One region of the Hyphomicrobium album genome, then DNA from elsewhere that is predicted to be linked to it. Evidence: predicted binding sites of a transcription regulator. Region 1 holds the regulator's gene; the other holds the start of a gene.
What was found. The regulator PhoB, encoded in region 1, activates phosphate uptake and scavenging genes when phosphate is short. The targets are predictions, from matches to a motif close to TGTCATNNANCTGTCAT.

Region 1 (7,920 bases):
CGGATTTGCCAGAGGTCGGTTTTCAGGCAAAGACCGCGTTCGCCATCATCGTGCTCCTCCTGTTCTTGTTCGTCATGAACGGATTGGCCATTTGGCTGCGCAAAAGGTTTGAGCGTCGCTGGTGACAGCGCTAACACTCGAGGCGAATATGGACAGTATGGTTATGCAGCATTCGGAGGCTTCCTCCGTCACCGCGCCGCCGAAGGTGGTAGCCAAGGACGTGAATGTCCATTACGGGGAGAAGCACGCCCTGCAGAACGTTTCGGTCGAGATCCCCGACCGCGCCGTGATGTCCTTCATCGGCCCCTCTGGCTGCGGCAAGTCGACGTTCCTGCGCTGCATCAACCGGATGAATGATACGGTCGCCAGTGCGCGGGTGACCGGAAGAATTACGATCGACAACCAGGACATCTACGACAAGAGCCTCGACGTGGTGCAGCTGCGCGCCCGCGTCGGCATGGTGTTCCAGAAACCAAACCCGTTCCCCAAGTCGATTTTCGAGAACGTCGCTTACGGCCCGCGGATCCACGGGATGAGCCACTCGAAGGCCGACATGGAGGAGATCGTACATACGAGCCTCGGGAAGGCCGGCCTTTGGAACGAGGTGAAGGATCGCCTCGATGATTCCGGCACCAGCCTCTCAGGCGGCCAGCAGCAACGCCTGTGCATCGCCCGCGCCATCGCCGTCAATCCCGACGTCATCCTCATGGACGAGCCGTGCTCGGCCCTCGATCCAATCGCCACCGCACGCATCGAGGAACTGATCGACGATCTGCGCAAGAACTTCTGCATCATCATCGTCACCCATTCGATGCAGCAGGCGGCGCGCGTGTCGCAGCGCACGGCCTTCTTCCATCTCGGCATCCTGGTCGAGGAAGGCGCCACGCCCGATATCTTCACCAGTCCCAAGGACAAGCGCACCCAGGATTACATCACAGGACGGTTCGGCTGATGCTGCGCACCCTCTTCGGCCGCCAGGCCGCGCAGCCCGCCAAGCCCGCCCCCGAAATCCGCCCGACGCGTTCGGCAGGAGACAAGCCCATGAATGAGCACACCGTAAAATCCTACGAAGAAGAGTTGGCGTTGCTCGACAAGAAGATTGCCCAAATGGGTGGCCTCGCCGAGCAGTTGCTTGGCCAGTCGCTCGGCGCGTTGGAAAAGCGCGATCCCAAGCTCGCCGAGGAAGTCGTCGCCTCCGACCGGCAGATCGACAATCTCGAGCGCGAGATCGAGGAGCAGGTCATCTCGATGGTGGCCCGCCGCCAGCCGATGGCCGACGACCTGCGCCACATTATGGGCGCCCTGCGCATCACTACGGACCTCGAGCGCATCGGCGACCTCGCCAAGAACATCGCCAAGCGCGCGCTGGCGATCGCCGATGAATCGCACCCCAAGCCGCTGATGTCGGGCATCCGCCACATGGTGGAGCTGGCGTTGCATCAGTTGAAGGAAGTGCTCGACGCCTACGCCGAGCGCGACGCCGACAAGGCGCTCGCCGTGTGGCGCGAGGACGCGCAGATCGACGCGATGTACAACTCGCTGTTCCGCGAGCTCCTGACCTACATGATGGAGGATCCGCGCAATATCGGCATCTCCACGCATCTGCTGTTCGGCGCCAAGAACGTCGAGCGCGTCGGCGATCACACCACCAACATCGCCGAGACGGTGCACTTCCTGGTGCGCGGCTTCAACATCGCCGACGATCGTCCCAAGGACGATCAGACCAGCTCGACGCTGATCTCCGGCAGTTGATGAGAGGGAGGCAGGGCAATCGGAATGTCCGCTAAGGTTCTCATTGTCGAGGACGAGGCGCCGCTCGCTGAGATGCTGCGCTACAATCTCGAAGCCGAAGGTTTTCGCGTCGCCCATGCCGAGACCGGCGAGGAGGCGCTCATCCTACTCGAGGAGGAGCGTCCCGATCTCGTCGTGCTCGACTGGATGCTCCCGGGCGTGTCCGGCATTGAGCTTTGCCGGCGCCTGCGCTCCAAGTCGGACTCGCGCAACGTGTCGATCCTCATGCTCACCGCGCGCGGCGAGGAGAGCGATCGCATTCGCGGCCTGTCGACAGGGGCCGACGACTACGTCGTCAAACCGTTCTCGCTGCCGGAGCTGATGGCGCGCGTGAAGGCCATCCTGCGCCGCACGTCTCCTGACCGCGTCGCCGAAGTGCTGAAGATCGGCGACATCGAGCTTGATCGGGCGGCGCACCGCGTGATGCGCGGGTTGCGCCAAGTGCGCCTTGGACCTACCGAGTTCCGCCTCCTCGAGTTTCTGATGGAAAGCTCGGGCCGGGTGCTGTCGCGCACGCAGCTGCTCGACGGCGTGTGGGGCCGCGACGCCTTCGTCGACGAGCGCACGGTCGACGTGCACATCGGCCGGCTGCGCAAGGCGCTCATCCGCGGCAACGAGCGCGATCCAATCCGCACCGTACGCTCCGCGGGCTACGTCTTCGGCGAAGCCTGACACTCCCTCCCTGCCGGCCAAAAAAGAGCGCCGAGCTCATCGCCCGGCGCTGTTGGCTAGTTGCCGAGATTGGCGCGTTGACCGCTTAAGCGGTTTCTTTGCGCTGAATGACGTCGAGAGCGCCGCCCATCGCCGGCTCCACCACCTCGCGCTCGCGGCGGCGAGCTTGAGGCGGCTGGAACGCACGGCGGGCATGAAACTCGCAGTAGGGCAAGCCGGGAACCTTGTCCTTGCCGCAGAAGTGGAAGTCGGCCATTTGCGGGTCGCCGATCGGCCAGCGGCAGCTGCACTCGAGCAGCGTCGGGATGGTTTTGCGCTCGGCGAGCGGGATGACGATCTCCTCCACCGCGGGCATGTAGGGTTCTTGCTGCTCCTGGTAGAGCGCCCGGAACGCGGGGTTGCCGGTGGCGGAAAAACGGGCCTTCGCCATGCGCTTCGACGCCATCCGCGGGCGCGGGCGATGGCTCTTCATGCGTGAGGTGGTGGCGCGACCGGAGAGGCCGAGCCGGTGAACCTTGCCGATCACCGCGTTGCGCGTGACGCTGCCGAGGCGTCCGGCGATTTGGCTGGCGCTCAGGCCTTCGCCCCAGAGCTTTTTCAACAGCTCCACGCGCTCATCCGTCCAAGCCATAAAGTCTCGCTCCCTGAGCCACAGGGGCGCGCGCAAGCCGAGGCGCACACCGATTGTCAATCGGGACAGACAGGGGACGCGACCGCGCAGTGCGAGACGCACTACGGCGAACGCGACAAGCCAATGCCTGGCCGGTTACGGGACGCTGTTACTGGGATGACGCGAACTGATTGACGCTTGACGCGAAGCGCATATTCGACAGGGCGAGCAACTGCTTCGCCGATGCGCGTCGTGGCTACTCGAGCGAGTGTCCCGCATTAAGCGCGAGACCTCGTGCCGCGACGGAGGGAAACCTACAACAGGCAGAATTGGGCCTACAAGATCAGAGATCTGGCGCGTCGGGCATCCAACGGGACAGGTGGTATATTCGCAACATGCAATGTCGCGCCACGTGGCCCAATTGCCCATCGATGCTGGGGCCGGAGGCTCCCCCGCCCGGTTTCCACAATGAGCCATCCCCAAGTGTGAGTTGCGGAAGGCGCAATTGACCGATGGACGCGCGAAAGGGGTCCCGGAGTTGACGGAAAACACTCATTCCGTTGACAGAAAAGCACCTCGCGCGTATCTACAGCCGTTCCAGGGCCGCCGCGGAGGTGGCCTTTTTTGATTTCAGCGACGCTTCGCTGCTTGAGGGTGGGCTGACCGATGTCCGCATCCTTGGCGGCCTCGGAATCCTCAACCAAGGCTGCTCCTACAACCGGCCCTTCGCCGGCCGTTATGGGTACTTACGCGCGCCAGAACCTCGTTTTCGAGCGTGGGGAGGGGGCGTGGCTCATCACGCCGTCGGGCGACCGCTATCTGGATTTCGCGTCCGGCATCGCCGTCAACGTGCTCGGGCATGCGCACCCACGTCTCGTCGCCGCGCTCACCGAGCAGGCCGGCAAGCTGTGGCATACCTCCAACCTCTACCGCGTCGAGGGGCAGGAGCGGCTTGCCGAGCGGCTCGTCGCCTCGACGTTCGCCGACAGGGTGTTCTTCTGCAATTCGGGCGCCGAGGCGTGCGAGGCAGCGATAAAGGCGTCGCGGCGCTACCAGTTCGTGAGCGGCAAGCCAGAACGCTGGCGGATCATTACCTTTACGGGCGCCTTCCACGGCCGCACGCTGGCGACCATCGCCGCCGGCGGCAACGCCAAGTATCTGGAGGGCTTCGGTCCCGCGGTCGAAGGCTTCGACCAAGTTCCGTTCGGCGATCTCGAGGCGGTCGAGCAGGCGATCGGGCCCGAAACGGCGGCGATCATGATCGAGCCCACGCAGGGCGAAGGCGGCGTCAACGTGGCGAGCGCCGAGTTCCTGCGGGCGCTACGCGCGCTGTGCGACAAGCACGGGCTGCTGCTGGTGTTCGACGAGGTTCAGTGCGGCATGGGCCGCGCGGGCACGCTGTTCGCCTATGAACTCGCCGGCATAACCCCCGACCTCATGCCTATCGCCAAGGGCCTCGGCGGCGGCTTTCCGCTGGGCGCGCTGCTCGCCACCGAGGAGGCGGCGAAGGCGCTGACGCCCGGGACGCACGGCTCGACGTTCGGCGGCAATCCGCTCGCTACGGCGGTCGGCTATGCGGTGCTCGATGCGGTTCTGGAGCCTGGCTTTCTGGAAGGCGTGCAGCAGAAGGCCCTGCGCCTGAAACAGGGCCTTGCAAGCATAAAAGACGCCCATCCCGATCTCGTCGAGGAAGTGCGCGGCCAGGGCCTGCTCGCCGGCATCAAGGTGAAAGTGGCACCCGCCGAGGTCGTCAAGGCGGCGCTCGGCGAGAAGCTGCTCGTCGCCGGCGCCAGCGACAATGTCGTGCGTCTTCTGCCGCCCCTCAATATCGCCGACGAGGAAATCGCCGAGGCGATGGAACGCTTGTCGCGCGCGCTGGGTCGCGTCGCGGCGCCCGCCACCTAAACCAGTATTCTTCAGCCGGCCGGAGTGCCATGGCAACGAAATCGCAAACCACTAGACAGCCGAGACATTTTCTCGACCTCGACGCGCTCGAGCCGAAGACGCTGCGCACCATCATCGACATGGCGCACGCGATGAAGAGGGCGGGCAAGCGCACGCCGGCAAAGTTCAAGCCCGACGAGATCGCCGAATCGACGCTGGCGATGATCTTCGAGAAGCCATCGACGCGCACGCGCGTGTCGTTCGACGTCGCCATGCGCCAGCTCGGCGGCCAGACGCTGTCGCTCAACAACAGCGACTTGCAACTCGGCCGCGGAGAATCCATCGCCGACACGGCGCGCGTGCTGTCGCGCTACGTCGACGCGATCATGATCCGCGCCAACTCGCACGAGACGCTGCTCGACCTTGCCGAGTACGCGACCGTTCCGGTGATCAACGGCCTGACCGACAAGAGCCATCCCTGCCAGGTCATGGCCGACATCATGACCTTCGAGGAGCACATGGGCCCCATCAAAGGCCGCTCGGTGGCCTGGGTCGGCGACGGCAACAATGTCGCCGTGTCGTGGATGCACGCTGCCGTGCGCTTCGGCTTCGAGCTGCGCATCGCCACCCCCGATGCACTTCGCCCGGAGGAGGCGGCGGTCGACTGGGGCAAGCGCGAGAAGGGCGCCATCAGCTATACGTCCGATGCGGCGAAAGCCGTGCGTGGCGTCGATTGCGTCGTCACCGATACCTGGGTGTCGATGGGGCAAACGGATGCGGCGCGCCGCAAGAAGATGCTCGAGCCCTACGCGGTCGACGCCAAGCTCATGAGCAAGGCGGCCGACGGCGCCATCTTCATGCATTGCCTCCCCGCCTACCGCGGCAAGGAGGTGACGGCGGACGTCATCGACGGTCCCCAGTCGGTCGTGTTCGACGAGGCGGAGAACCGGCTGCATGCGCAGAAGGCGATCCTCGCCTGGTGTCTCGGAGTTTCTTGATGGCGGGAACGGTCGCAACGACGGAGACGCCGAAGAAACCGAGCGACGACCTCGTGCTGCCGTTCCGCACCGTGCGTTCGGGCGTCATCGGCCGTCTCGTGCGTCTCGGGGCAGCCGTCGACGAGATCCTCTCGCATCACGCCGCGCCGGAGCCGGTGTCGCAGACGCTTGGCGAGGCCGTGGCGCTGACGGCGATGCTGGGCACGGCCCTTAAGATCGACGGCAAGCTGACCCTGCAGACCAAGACGGACGGGCTGCTCGATTTCCTCGTGGTCAGCTACGAGTCGCCGGGGCGCCTGCGTGCCTACGCGCGCTACGACAAGAAGCGCGTCGGCGCCGGCGATGCTATCGCGCAGGGCGCGCTGCTCGGCGAGGGACACCTCGCCATTACCATCGACCCGGGCGAGGACATGGAGCGCTACCAGGGCATCGTCGCGCTCGATGGCGAGGGTGTCGGCGACGCCGCGCTCAGCTATTTCCGCCAGTCCGAGCAGCTGCCTTCGTTCATCCGCCTCGCCGTCGCCCGCCACTACACGGCCGGTGAGAACGGTGCGCCGGGGCGCTGGCAGTGGCGGGCCGGCGGCTTGATGATCCAGCACCTGCCGAGCGCCGGCGGCACCAATACGGATCTCGAGGAAGCCTTCGAGAGCGACGAGCCGGACAGCGAGGAGGACGACGACTGGGAGCGCACGCGCATCCTGGCGTCGACGGTCGAGGATCACGAGCTGCTCGATCCGACCCTGGCGCCCGAGCGGCTGCTGTACCGGCTGTTCCACGAGGAAGGCGTGCGGGCTTTCCCCGCGGCGGCGATCGAGGCCTACTGCCGGTGCTCGCGTGAGCGCGTCGCGGCGTTCCTGAAGAGCTTCGGCGCGGCCGAGCTCACCGACATGCGCGAGCCGGATGGGTCGATCAGCGTGACGTGCGAGTTCTGCACCAAGACCTACAAGTTCGCGCCCGACGAGTTCGGCTAGCCCGCACGTTTGGGATCGCGTCCCCCTCAAAGTCATTCCCGCGCAGGCGGGAAGCCAGCCGCGCATATCGCTGGATCCTGACGCCGGCGGGAAGCGCAGCGGCGATCTGACGGCCCATTCGATCGGCTAAGTGCCCTGGGTCCCCGCCTGCGCGGGGATGACGGGGAGGCTCGGATAGCCTGCGCCATCCCCAACGTCATTCCAGCGTCATAGCGAAGTCATGCTCCGCATGGACGGGAGAGGTCGGCTGGACGCGCGTAGCGCGACAGCCGGGTGCGGGATTGCTGGCAGCTACTTCAGCGTCTTCAGGTAGTCGACGATCTTCTTGCGCTCGCCGGCGTCGGCGACGCCGCCGAACGGCTTCATGCCGTTGCCGTTCACGACAGCCTCGGGATTGGCGATGAACTTGTCGAGGTTGGCCTCGTCCCAGGTGATGCCGGAGCTTTTCATCGCCGAAGAGAACGCGAAGCCTTCGACGGAGCCGGCCTTGCGGCCGACGATGCCGTGCAGCGTCGGACCGAGGCGGTTGTCGCCTTCCTTGAACGAGTGGCAGGTGCGGCAGGCGTTGTTGTAAGCGACCTGGCCGTCGTCGCCCTGCTCCTCGGCGGCGAGCGCCGGAGCGAAAGAAGCGAGCAAAGCCAAGGTGCTAAAAAGGGTTTCGCGGAATGCGGGCCGGTTCACAGCGAGCCTCCATTATCGTTCGACTTAATCCGATACGGTCATAAGTCGAACGGCTTGCCGAAAGTTCCCGGCAAACTTTGGAAGCGCGCTGAACAAGACGTGATGCTGCCGTGCGTCAGCGCACCGCCGAGCCGTGCTCCGCCCAGTCGCCGAGACGCCCGAGGAAAGCGCTGCACTTGTCGATCTGGTCCTTGGCGATCCACTCGTTGGCAGTGTGCGCCTGCGCGATGTCGCCCGGGCCGATGACGACCGAAGGCGAGCCGGCAACCTGGAAAAGTCCGGCTTCGGTCGCGTACGAGACGGCGTGCGTCTC
Region 2 (7,920 bases), on a different contig from region 1:
GGCTTCCGCATCTTCATCGCCTGCGTAGCGCTCGGTGTGCTGGTCATCACCGCCGTCGGCGCGGTGTCGGATGCATTGCGCGCCGGATTCGAGAAGCAGGGCGAGGCAATCCTCGGCGGCGATCTGACGCTGGCGCGCACGCATGTGCGCGCGGTGGGCGAGGAGCGCGATGCGATCGACGCCTTCGGGCGCGTGAGCGAAACGGCGACGATGCGCACGATGGCGCGGCGCCCGGACAACTCCGATCAGGCGCTGGCGGAATTGAAGGCGGTCGACGCCGCCTATCCGCTGGTCGGCGCGGTCGAGGTGGCGGGCGGCAAGCCGCTGCAGGAGGCGCTGCGCGAAGGTGCCGTCGTCGATTCGGCGTTGCTGGAGCGGCTGAAGCTGAAGGTCGGCGACGCGATTGCCCTCGGCTCGGCGCAGGTGAAGGTCGCGGGCGCGCTGAAAACGGAGCCCGACGGCATCACCGACCGCCTGACCTACGGCCCGCGCGTGCTGATCTCGGAAGCGACGCTGGAGAAGTCGGAGCTGATCAAGCCGGGCACGCTCGTGCGTTGGCGCTACGCGGTGAAGACCGGCGAGGCCTCGGCGGACGAGGACGCCCTGCTGGCCCTGCGCCAGCGGATCGAGGCGGACCTGCCCGAGGCCGGCTTCACGATCGCCGACCGGCGCGATCCCTCGCCGCAAGTGAGCCGCACGCTGGAGCGGCTGCGGCAGTTCCTGACGCTCATCGGTTTGACAGCGCTGCTCGTCGGCGGCGTCGGCATCGCCAACGCGGTGGCGACGTTCATCGACAAGCGGCGCAAGGTCATCGCCACGATGAAGAGCATCGGCGCGACGAGCCGCATGGTGCTGTCGATCTTCCTCGCCGAGGTGCTGGCGGTGGCCGCGATGGGCGTGGTGATCGGGCTCGTGCTCGGTACCCTCGCACCATTCGTGCTCGACTGGCTGTTCGGCGACATGCTGCCGATCGCGGCCGAGATGACGGTGAAGCCGCTCAGCATCGTGACGGCGCTGGTCTACGGCTTCGGCGTCGCGCTCTTGTTCACGCTGTGGCCGCTAGGGCGGGTGGAGCGCGTCAGCGCCTCGATGCTGTTCCGCGACGAGGTCGCGCACGAGCCGGCCATGCCGCGCATGTGGGTGGTTCTCGCGACGCTCGGCGTGGCTGCACTGCTCGTCGTCTTCGCGCTGCTGACGTCGGATTCAAAACGCATCGCCATCTATTTCACGGTCGGCCTCGTCGTCGTCTTCGCCGTGTTCGCGGCGCTCGGCTGGGCAGTGACCTGGGTCGCGCGGCGCTTGCCGCGGCCGCGGTATCCCGAATTGGCGCTGGCGCTCGGCAACCTCGGTGCGCCCGGCGGGCTGACGCGCTCGGTCGTGCTGTCGCTCGGCGCCGGACTGTCGCTGCTCGTCGCCGTCGCGCTGGCGGACGCGTCGCTGGTGCGCGAGCTGAAGGACCGGCTGCCGACGAGCTCGCCCGACTATTTCGTGCTTGACGTGCCGAAGGACGACTACGACGCCATGCGCAGCCTCATCGAAGGCCGAGTGCCGGGTGTGACGATGGAGGAGGCGCCGATGCTGCGCGGGCGGCTGGTGCGCCTCAACGATGTGCCGGTCGAGGAGGTCAAGGCGCCGCCGGAAGCGCAGTGGGTGCTCAACGGCGACCGCGGGCTGTCCTATGCCGACGAGGTGCCGCCAGGTTCCCGCGTCGTCGCCGGCGACTGGTGGCCGAAGGATTACAGCGGCGAGCCGCTCGTCTCCTTCGAAGCCGATCTCGCCAGCAAGCTTGGCCTCAAGCTCGGCGACAAGGTCACGGTCAACGTGCTCGGCCGCAACCTGACGGCGACCATCTCCAACCTCCGCGAGGTGAAGTGGGAGAGCCTGGCCATCAATTTCGTCATGCTGTTCTCGCCTAATACCCTCGCCGGCGCCCCGCACAACCTGCTGGTGACCGTCTCGCTGCCCGAGGGAACGGCGCTCGCCGCCGAAGGCGAAGCGATGCGCGAGCTGAGCAAGGTTTACCCGTCGGTCACCGCCATCCGGGTCAAGGACGTGCTGGCGATGGTCAACGGGGTGTTCGCCCAGGTTATGACGGCGGTGCGCGCTGCGGGCAGCGTGACCTTGCTGGCGGGCGCCCTAGTCCTGGCCGGGGCGCTGGCGACGGCGCAGCGGCGGCGCATCCTCGAGGCGGTAATCCTGAAGACGCTCGGTGCCACGCGCCGGCGCATCCTCGTCTCGCACTTCCTCGAATACCTGATCCTGGCTTCGATAACGGCGCTGTTCGCCGTGCTGCTCGGTGCGCTTGCCGCCTCAATTGTGGTCGGCCAGCTGATGCACATCCCCTTCGCCTTTTCGGCGGGGGCGGTGGCGCTCGCCCTGGCGCTTTCGATGGGGCTCGTCTTCCTGTTCGGGTCGGCCGGCACCTGGGCGGTGCTCCGCGCCCCGGCGGTCCCCTACCTGCGCAGCGAGTAAAGGTTTGATGAAACGCCGCCTTTTGGCGCCAGGTATATTATTGCAGTTGGCGAATCTTACAGTTTCGTAAGCCTTGAAAGGTGCGGGTGGGCGGAGCATATTTCCCACGTGATTTGGCAAATTCTGCCAAGCAAAGGAATCTCAGGGAACACAAATGGCTCAGTTTGATCCTAGGTCCGCAACTTCTGCCTACCCGACCCGCACCGGCGCCGCGGTAGACGAGGGTCTGCGCTCCTACATGCTCGGCGTCTATAACTACATGGCCGCCGGCGTGGCTCTTACGGGCGTCGCGGCTTACCTCACCAGCATGATGGCCGTCGGCGCCGACGGCCAGCTCACGGCGTTCGGCACGGCGCTCTACGCTTCGCCGCTGAAGTGGGTCGTCATGCTCGCCCCGCTCGCCTTCGTATTCTTCCTCTCGTTCCGCATCGAGAAGATGAGCGTCGGCGCGGCGCAGCTCACGTTCTGGCTGTTCGCGGCCGTGATGGGCGTGTCGCTGTCGTCGATCTTCCTGGTCTTCACCGGCCAGTCGATCGCGCAGATCTTCTTCATCACCGCGGCGACGTTCGGCGCGCTCAGCCTGTGGGGCTATACGACGAAGCGCGACATCTCCGGCTGGGGCTCGTTCCTGTTCATGGGCCTCATCGGCATCATCCTCGCTTCGATCGTCAATATCTTCCTGCAGTCGAGCGGCCTGCAGTTCGCGGTCTCGGTGATCGGCGTGCTCGTGTTCGCCGGCCTCACCGCCTACGACACGCAGCGCATCAAGGACGGCTACACGATGGTCGCCGGTGATGCGGTGGCGATGGGCAAGAGCGCCATCATGGGCGCCCTCAGCCTGTACCTCGACTTCATCAACATGTTCATGATGCTGCTCAATCTGTTCGGCAACCGCGAGTAAGCCGACCGGCAGCGACGAAACGGCGAGGGCCGCGGATCACTCCGCGGCCCTTTGCTTTTGGGGGTTCATACTGTCATCCCGGCCAAGCGAGCGTAGCCATGCTCCGCATGGACGCGAGCGCTGAGCCGGGACCCAGCACAAAGAGCGCCGAAGGCACTACGGAGTCGTCGACGATTCTTACGCTGGGTCCCGGATAGCCTTCGCTATGCTCCGGCTTCCGGGATGACAGTGTTGAGTTACGCGGTGACGAGGCGCGGGCGGCTTTCCAGAACGCTGAGGACGCGGGCAAGGTCGGGGCCGCGCTTCAAGATGAGGCCCGCCGGCGCCAGGACCGAGTAGGCACCCTGCTTGCGCGCGAGCTTGGGGCTCTTCTCGATGCGGAACAGCGGCACCTCGCTCGCGCGGCGGAAGACGGAGAAAACCGCCTTGTCGCGGCCGAGGTCGATGGCGTAGTCGCGCCATTCGCCCGCCGCGACCTTGCGGCCATAGACGGCGAGAATGGCCATGAGTTCATGGCGAGTGAAAGTGATGCAGCGCAGAGGGTCAGGTGAGTGGCCACCTGCGGCGGGATGGCCGCGATAGCCGCCCGTGCGAGACGGGCTGAAGAGTATCGGTTCGGATTCGCTCAACGGCGCCTCCCTGTCGCGATACCTTCATGATCGCGCTGCTCGCGCCCGATTTCAAGCCTCACGCTTGTGCACTCATGCCGCGCATATGCATCACGTGCGCGCAATCGGCGCAGCGCGGCACGGAAATTCCCCGACATGGACAAATTCGCTCCGCTTGCCGGACAATGATCCGCCCCAAACCGATGCGAGAGTGACAATCGTTGCCTCTAGACCCGGTCCGGCGGAACCGCCCGGACTCTCAGCCCCCCAGCCCCCTGGGCAGTTCCGAGGACCGGGTTTTAAGGCAGACTCCCAGTAGTATTTATCTCCCCCCAAATTCGTCATGGGCCGGTCCCCCACCGGCCCTCTTTTTTTGCGCATCCGCTATTGCGACGCTTGCGCGCTCTTGGACGCGGGCGCGCCCATGTCTAACGTGCGCAGCGAAACCGAACCGCGAACGGAGCGAGCGACGTGGCGAAGAAGGTCGCGAAGGCGAAGACGAAGACTGCAACGCGCAAGGCGACGGCGGGCGCCAAACCTGCCAATCCGCTGCTGGCTCGATGGGGCAGCGCCTTCGGCCTGCCGCCGTTCAAGAAGATCGAGCCGCAGCACTACAAGGCGGCATTCGCCGCGGCCCTGAAGGAGCACAAGGCGGAGATCGCGCATATCGCCGCCGAAACGGCGAAGCCGACCTTCAACAACACCGTCGTGGCGCTTGAGAAGAGTGGCCGGCTGCTCGAGAAGGTCGCGTCCGTCTTCTACAATCTCACCGGCGCTCACACGAGCGACGCGCTGCAGGCGATCGAGCGCGACATGGCGCCGAAGCTCGCCGCGCACGAGACGGCGATCATGCTCAACGGCCGCATGTTCAAGCGCGTCGAGGATCTCTACGAGCGCCGCGACGACCTCGACCTTACCGACGAGCAGCGCCGCGTTCTGGAGCTACGCTACAAGTGGTTGGTGCGCGCCGGCGCTAAGCTCGGCGCCAAGCAGAAAACGCGCGTCGCCGCGATCAACCAGCGGCTGGCGACGCTCGCCACTCAGTTCTCCCAGAACGTTCTGAAGGACGAGCAGTCCTGGCGCCTGGTGCTGACTGAGCGCGACCTCGACGGCCTGCCCGAGGCGCTGCGCGACTCAGCCGCGCGCGTTGCTACCGATCAGGGCCTCGACGGCAAGTACGTCATCACCCTGTCGCGCTCGTCGATCGAGCCGTTCCTGCAGTTCTCGGCGCGCCGCGACCTGCGCGAGGAAGCGTTCAACGCCTGGACCAAGCGCGGGCAAATGGGCGAGGCGACCGACAATCGCGCCATCACCTCCGAGATCATCGCGCTGCGTGCGGAGTATGCGGGGCTGCTCGGTTTCAAGAGCTACGCCGACTACAGCCTCGAAGAGACGATGGCCAAGACGCCGGGCAGCGTGCGCGACCTGCTCGCCAAGGTGTGGGAGCCGGCGGTGCGCCGCGCCACCGGCGAGCGCGATGCGCTGCAGGCGCGGGCGCGCGCGGAGGGTGGCAACTTCTCCATCGCGCCGTGGGACTGGCGCTACTACGCCGAGAAGGAGCGCAAGGCGCTGTACGATGTCGACGAGGCATCGACGCGCCCGTATCTGACGCTCGACAACGTCATCGCCGCCGCGTTCGAAACGGCGACGCGGTTGTTCGGGCTGAAGTTCAAGGAGCTGCCGGACGCGCCGCGCTACCACGACGATGTGCGCGTGTGGGAGGTGACGACCAAGCGCGGCGAGCACGTCGGCCTGTTCCTTGGCGATTATTTCGCGCGGCCGTCCAAGCGCTCGGGCGCGTGGATGTCGGCGTTCCGCTCGCAGTCGAAGGTGGCAGGCGAAGTGTCGCCGATCATCGTCAACGTGATGAACTTCGCCAGGGGCGAGGAGGGCCAGCCGAGCCTGCTATCGCTCGACGACGCGCGCACGCTCTTCCACGAGTTCGGGCACGGCCTGCATGGTCTGCTGTCGGACGTGACCTACCCGTCGATATCGGGCACGTCGGTGACGCGCGACTTCGTCGAGCTGCCCTCGCAGCTCTACGAGCACTGGCTGATGGTGCCGGAGGTGCTGGAGAAGTTCGCCGTGCACCACGAGACGGGCAAGCCGATGCCGGCGGCGCTCCTGAAGCGCATCAAGAAGGCGCGCAACTTCAATCAGGGATTCTCGACCATCGAATACCTGGCGTCGGCGTTCGTCGACATGGAGCTGCATGCTCTGGAGGATACAGGCCCGCTCGACGTCGACGCGTTCGAGCGCGGGACGCTCGACCGGCTCGGCATGCCGCGCGAGATCGTCATGCGCCATCGCATCCCGCACTTCCTGCACATCATGGGCGGCTATGCGGCAGGCTACTACAGCTACCTGTGGTCGGAGGTGATGGACGCCGACGCCTTCGCCGCCTTCGAGGAGACGGGCAACGCGTTCGATTCCGCGACGGCGAAGAAGCTGCACAAGTTCATCTACTCGGGCGGCAATCAGCGCGATCCACTGGAGGCCTACGTCGCCTTCCGCGGCCGGCCGCCGGAGATCAGCGGGCTTCTCAAGAAGCGCGGGTTGGCGGGTTAGGAGAACTTCTTAAAGCTATTTCTGTCGGACGTGAGAAGGTCCAGGAAGCGCACATTGACGTAGATGTTCTCACGTCCCTCTTTCCGCTCCTCCAGTAATCCCTTTGCGGCTAGCTCCTTCAAGTATTTCGATGCCGTCGCTCGGTTTGCAATTCCTGCGTCAACGACATCGGCAATGCGGCTATAGGGCTGCGTGAAGATCACCTCAACTAGCTCGCGGCTATAGACTTTAGGCGAGGCAGCGCTGACGTACGCGACGGTTCCATCCATCAAGTCGCGTACGGCGCGAATCTTTGCGGTGGTCCATAGGGAAGTTTCCTCGACGGCGGTGAGCATATAAAGCAGCCAACTCTCCCATGCGCCAGAGGTGGTCACGGCTAGCAGGCGATCATAGTATTCGCTGCGATGCTCGTTGATGTAGCGGCTCAAGTAGAGGATCGGGAGGTCGAGGAGCTTCTTATCTATCAGGTAGAGCGTGTTGAGTACGCGTCCGGTTCGGCCGTTTCCATCGGTGAATGGATGGATGGCCTCAAACTGGTAGTGAGCAGCAGCCATGCGGATTATTGGGTCGAGATCATCTTCGGTGTGTAGAAAGCGCTCCCAGTCGGTGAGCTTCTCACGCAGTAACGCTTGCCCCTCGGGCGGCGTGTAGATGACCTTGCCGCTTGGCTGGTGTGCGAGCGCAGTGCCTGGAACTTGTCGAACGTCGAGCTCTACATTTTTTATGGCGCGACAGACTAGGACGGCCGTGCTGGTGCTGAGGGGCCTTTGCTGGACGTCCTTGAATCCCTGCATTAGGGCCGTGCGGTAACGCAATGCTTCCTTAGTGGCGTCGTCGGCCTTTTCCGGGTCGATGTTCGCGTACTTGAACAAGGTATCGTTAGTCGTGACGATATTCTCGATTGCGGAGCTGTCGCGGGCCTCACGCAATGGGATTGAGTTAATAAGCACATCTTGGTTGGGGATGAGGTGTGCGGCTTCCTTGAGGCCTGCCAAGGCTCGGCTGGCAGTGACGCATTTGCGCAAGACCGGCACTGTTTCCAGAGCTTGGCGGCCCGGCAGCGCAGGCAGTGCATTGTAGGGTGCCGTCGGGGCAAATCCAGACGTGTTCAAATTCTTTGAGTTTTTGACCATATCGAGATGATATGTGCAGACAATGAACACGTCCACAATACGTGTTCAAGAAATCGATGTTTTTGAACATATAAATTCGACGTGTGCACCGAGTGCACTAATGCGACTTACCAAAGCCCCGTCCAGGCGGCGCCGATGATGGGGCCGGCTTTGCCCTCCTGCAGCAGGATGATGGCGGCCTCGGTCTCGGGACGCATGACGGCGGTGCGGGCGAGCTGCAGGCTCATCGCCTTGCCGT

Region 2: the regulator PhoB is predicted to act here: its motif matches at 4,014-4,030, upstream of GIW81_RS11340 (DUF2794 domain-containing protein).

What each region holds. Positions count from the first base shown of each region.
Region 1 covers NZ_WMBQ01000002.1:80,509-88,428, forward strand. The annotation lists partial or broken gene pstA (phosphate ABC transporter permease PstA) at 1-125, shown strand, start outside; gene pstB (phosphate ABC transporter ATP-binding protein PstB) at 164-952, shown strand; gene phoU (phosphate signaling complex protein PhoU) at 1,042-1,752, shown strand; gene phoB (phosphate regulon transcriptional regulator PhoB) at 1,777-2,463, shown strand; gene GIW81_RS12540 (GcrA family cell cycle regulator) at 2,549-3,094, opposite strand; gene GIW81_RS12545 (aspartate aminotransferase family protein) at 3,812-4,978, shown strand; gene argF (ornithine carbamoyltransferase) at 5,008-5,955, shown strand; gene GIW81_RS12555 (Hsp33 family molecular chaperone) at 5,955-6,926, shown strand; gene GIW81_RS12560 (c-type cytochrome) at 7,218-7,562, opposite strand; gene argE (acetylornithine deacetylase) at 7,723-7,920, opposite strand, start outside.
Region 2 covers NZ_WMBQ01000001.1:2,383,638-2,391,557, reverse strand. The annotation lists gene GIW81_RS11350 (ABC transporter permease) at 1-2,472, shown strand, start outside; gene GIW81_RS11345 (Bax inhibitor-1/YccA family protein) at 2,627-3,373, shown strand; gene GIW81_RS11340 (DUF2794 domain-containing protein) at 3,610-4,002, opposite strand; gene GIW81_RS11335 (M3 family metallopeptidase) at 4,453-6,549, shown strand; gene fic (protein adenylyltransferase Fic) at 6,546-7,718, opposite strand; gene GIW81_RS11325 (DUF1223 domain-containing protein) at 7,790-7,920, opposite strand, start outside.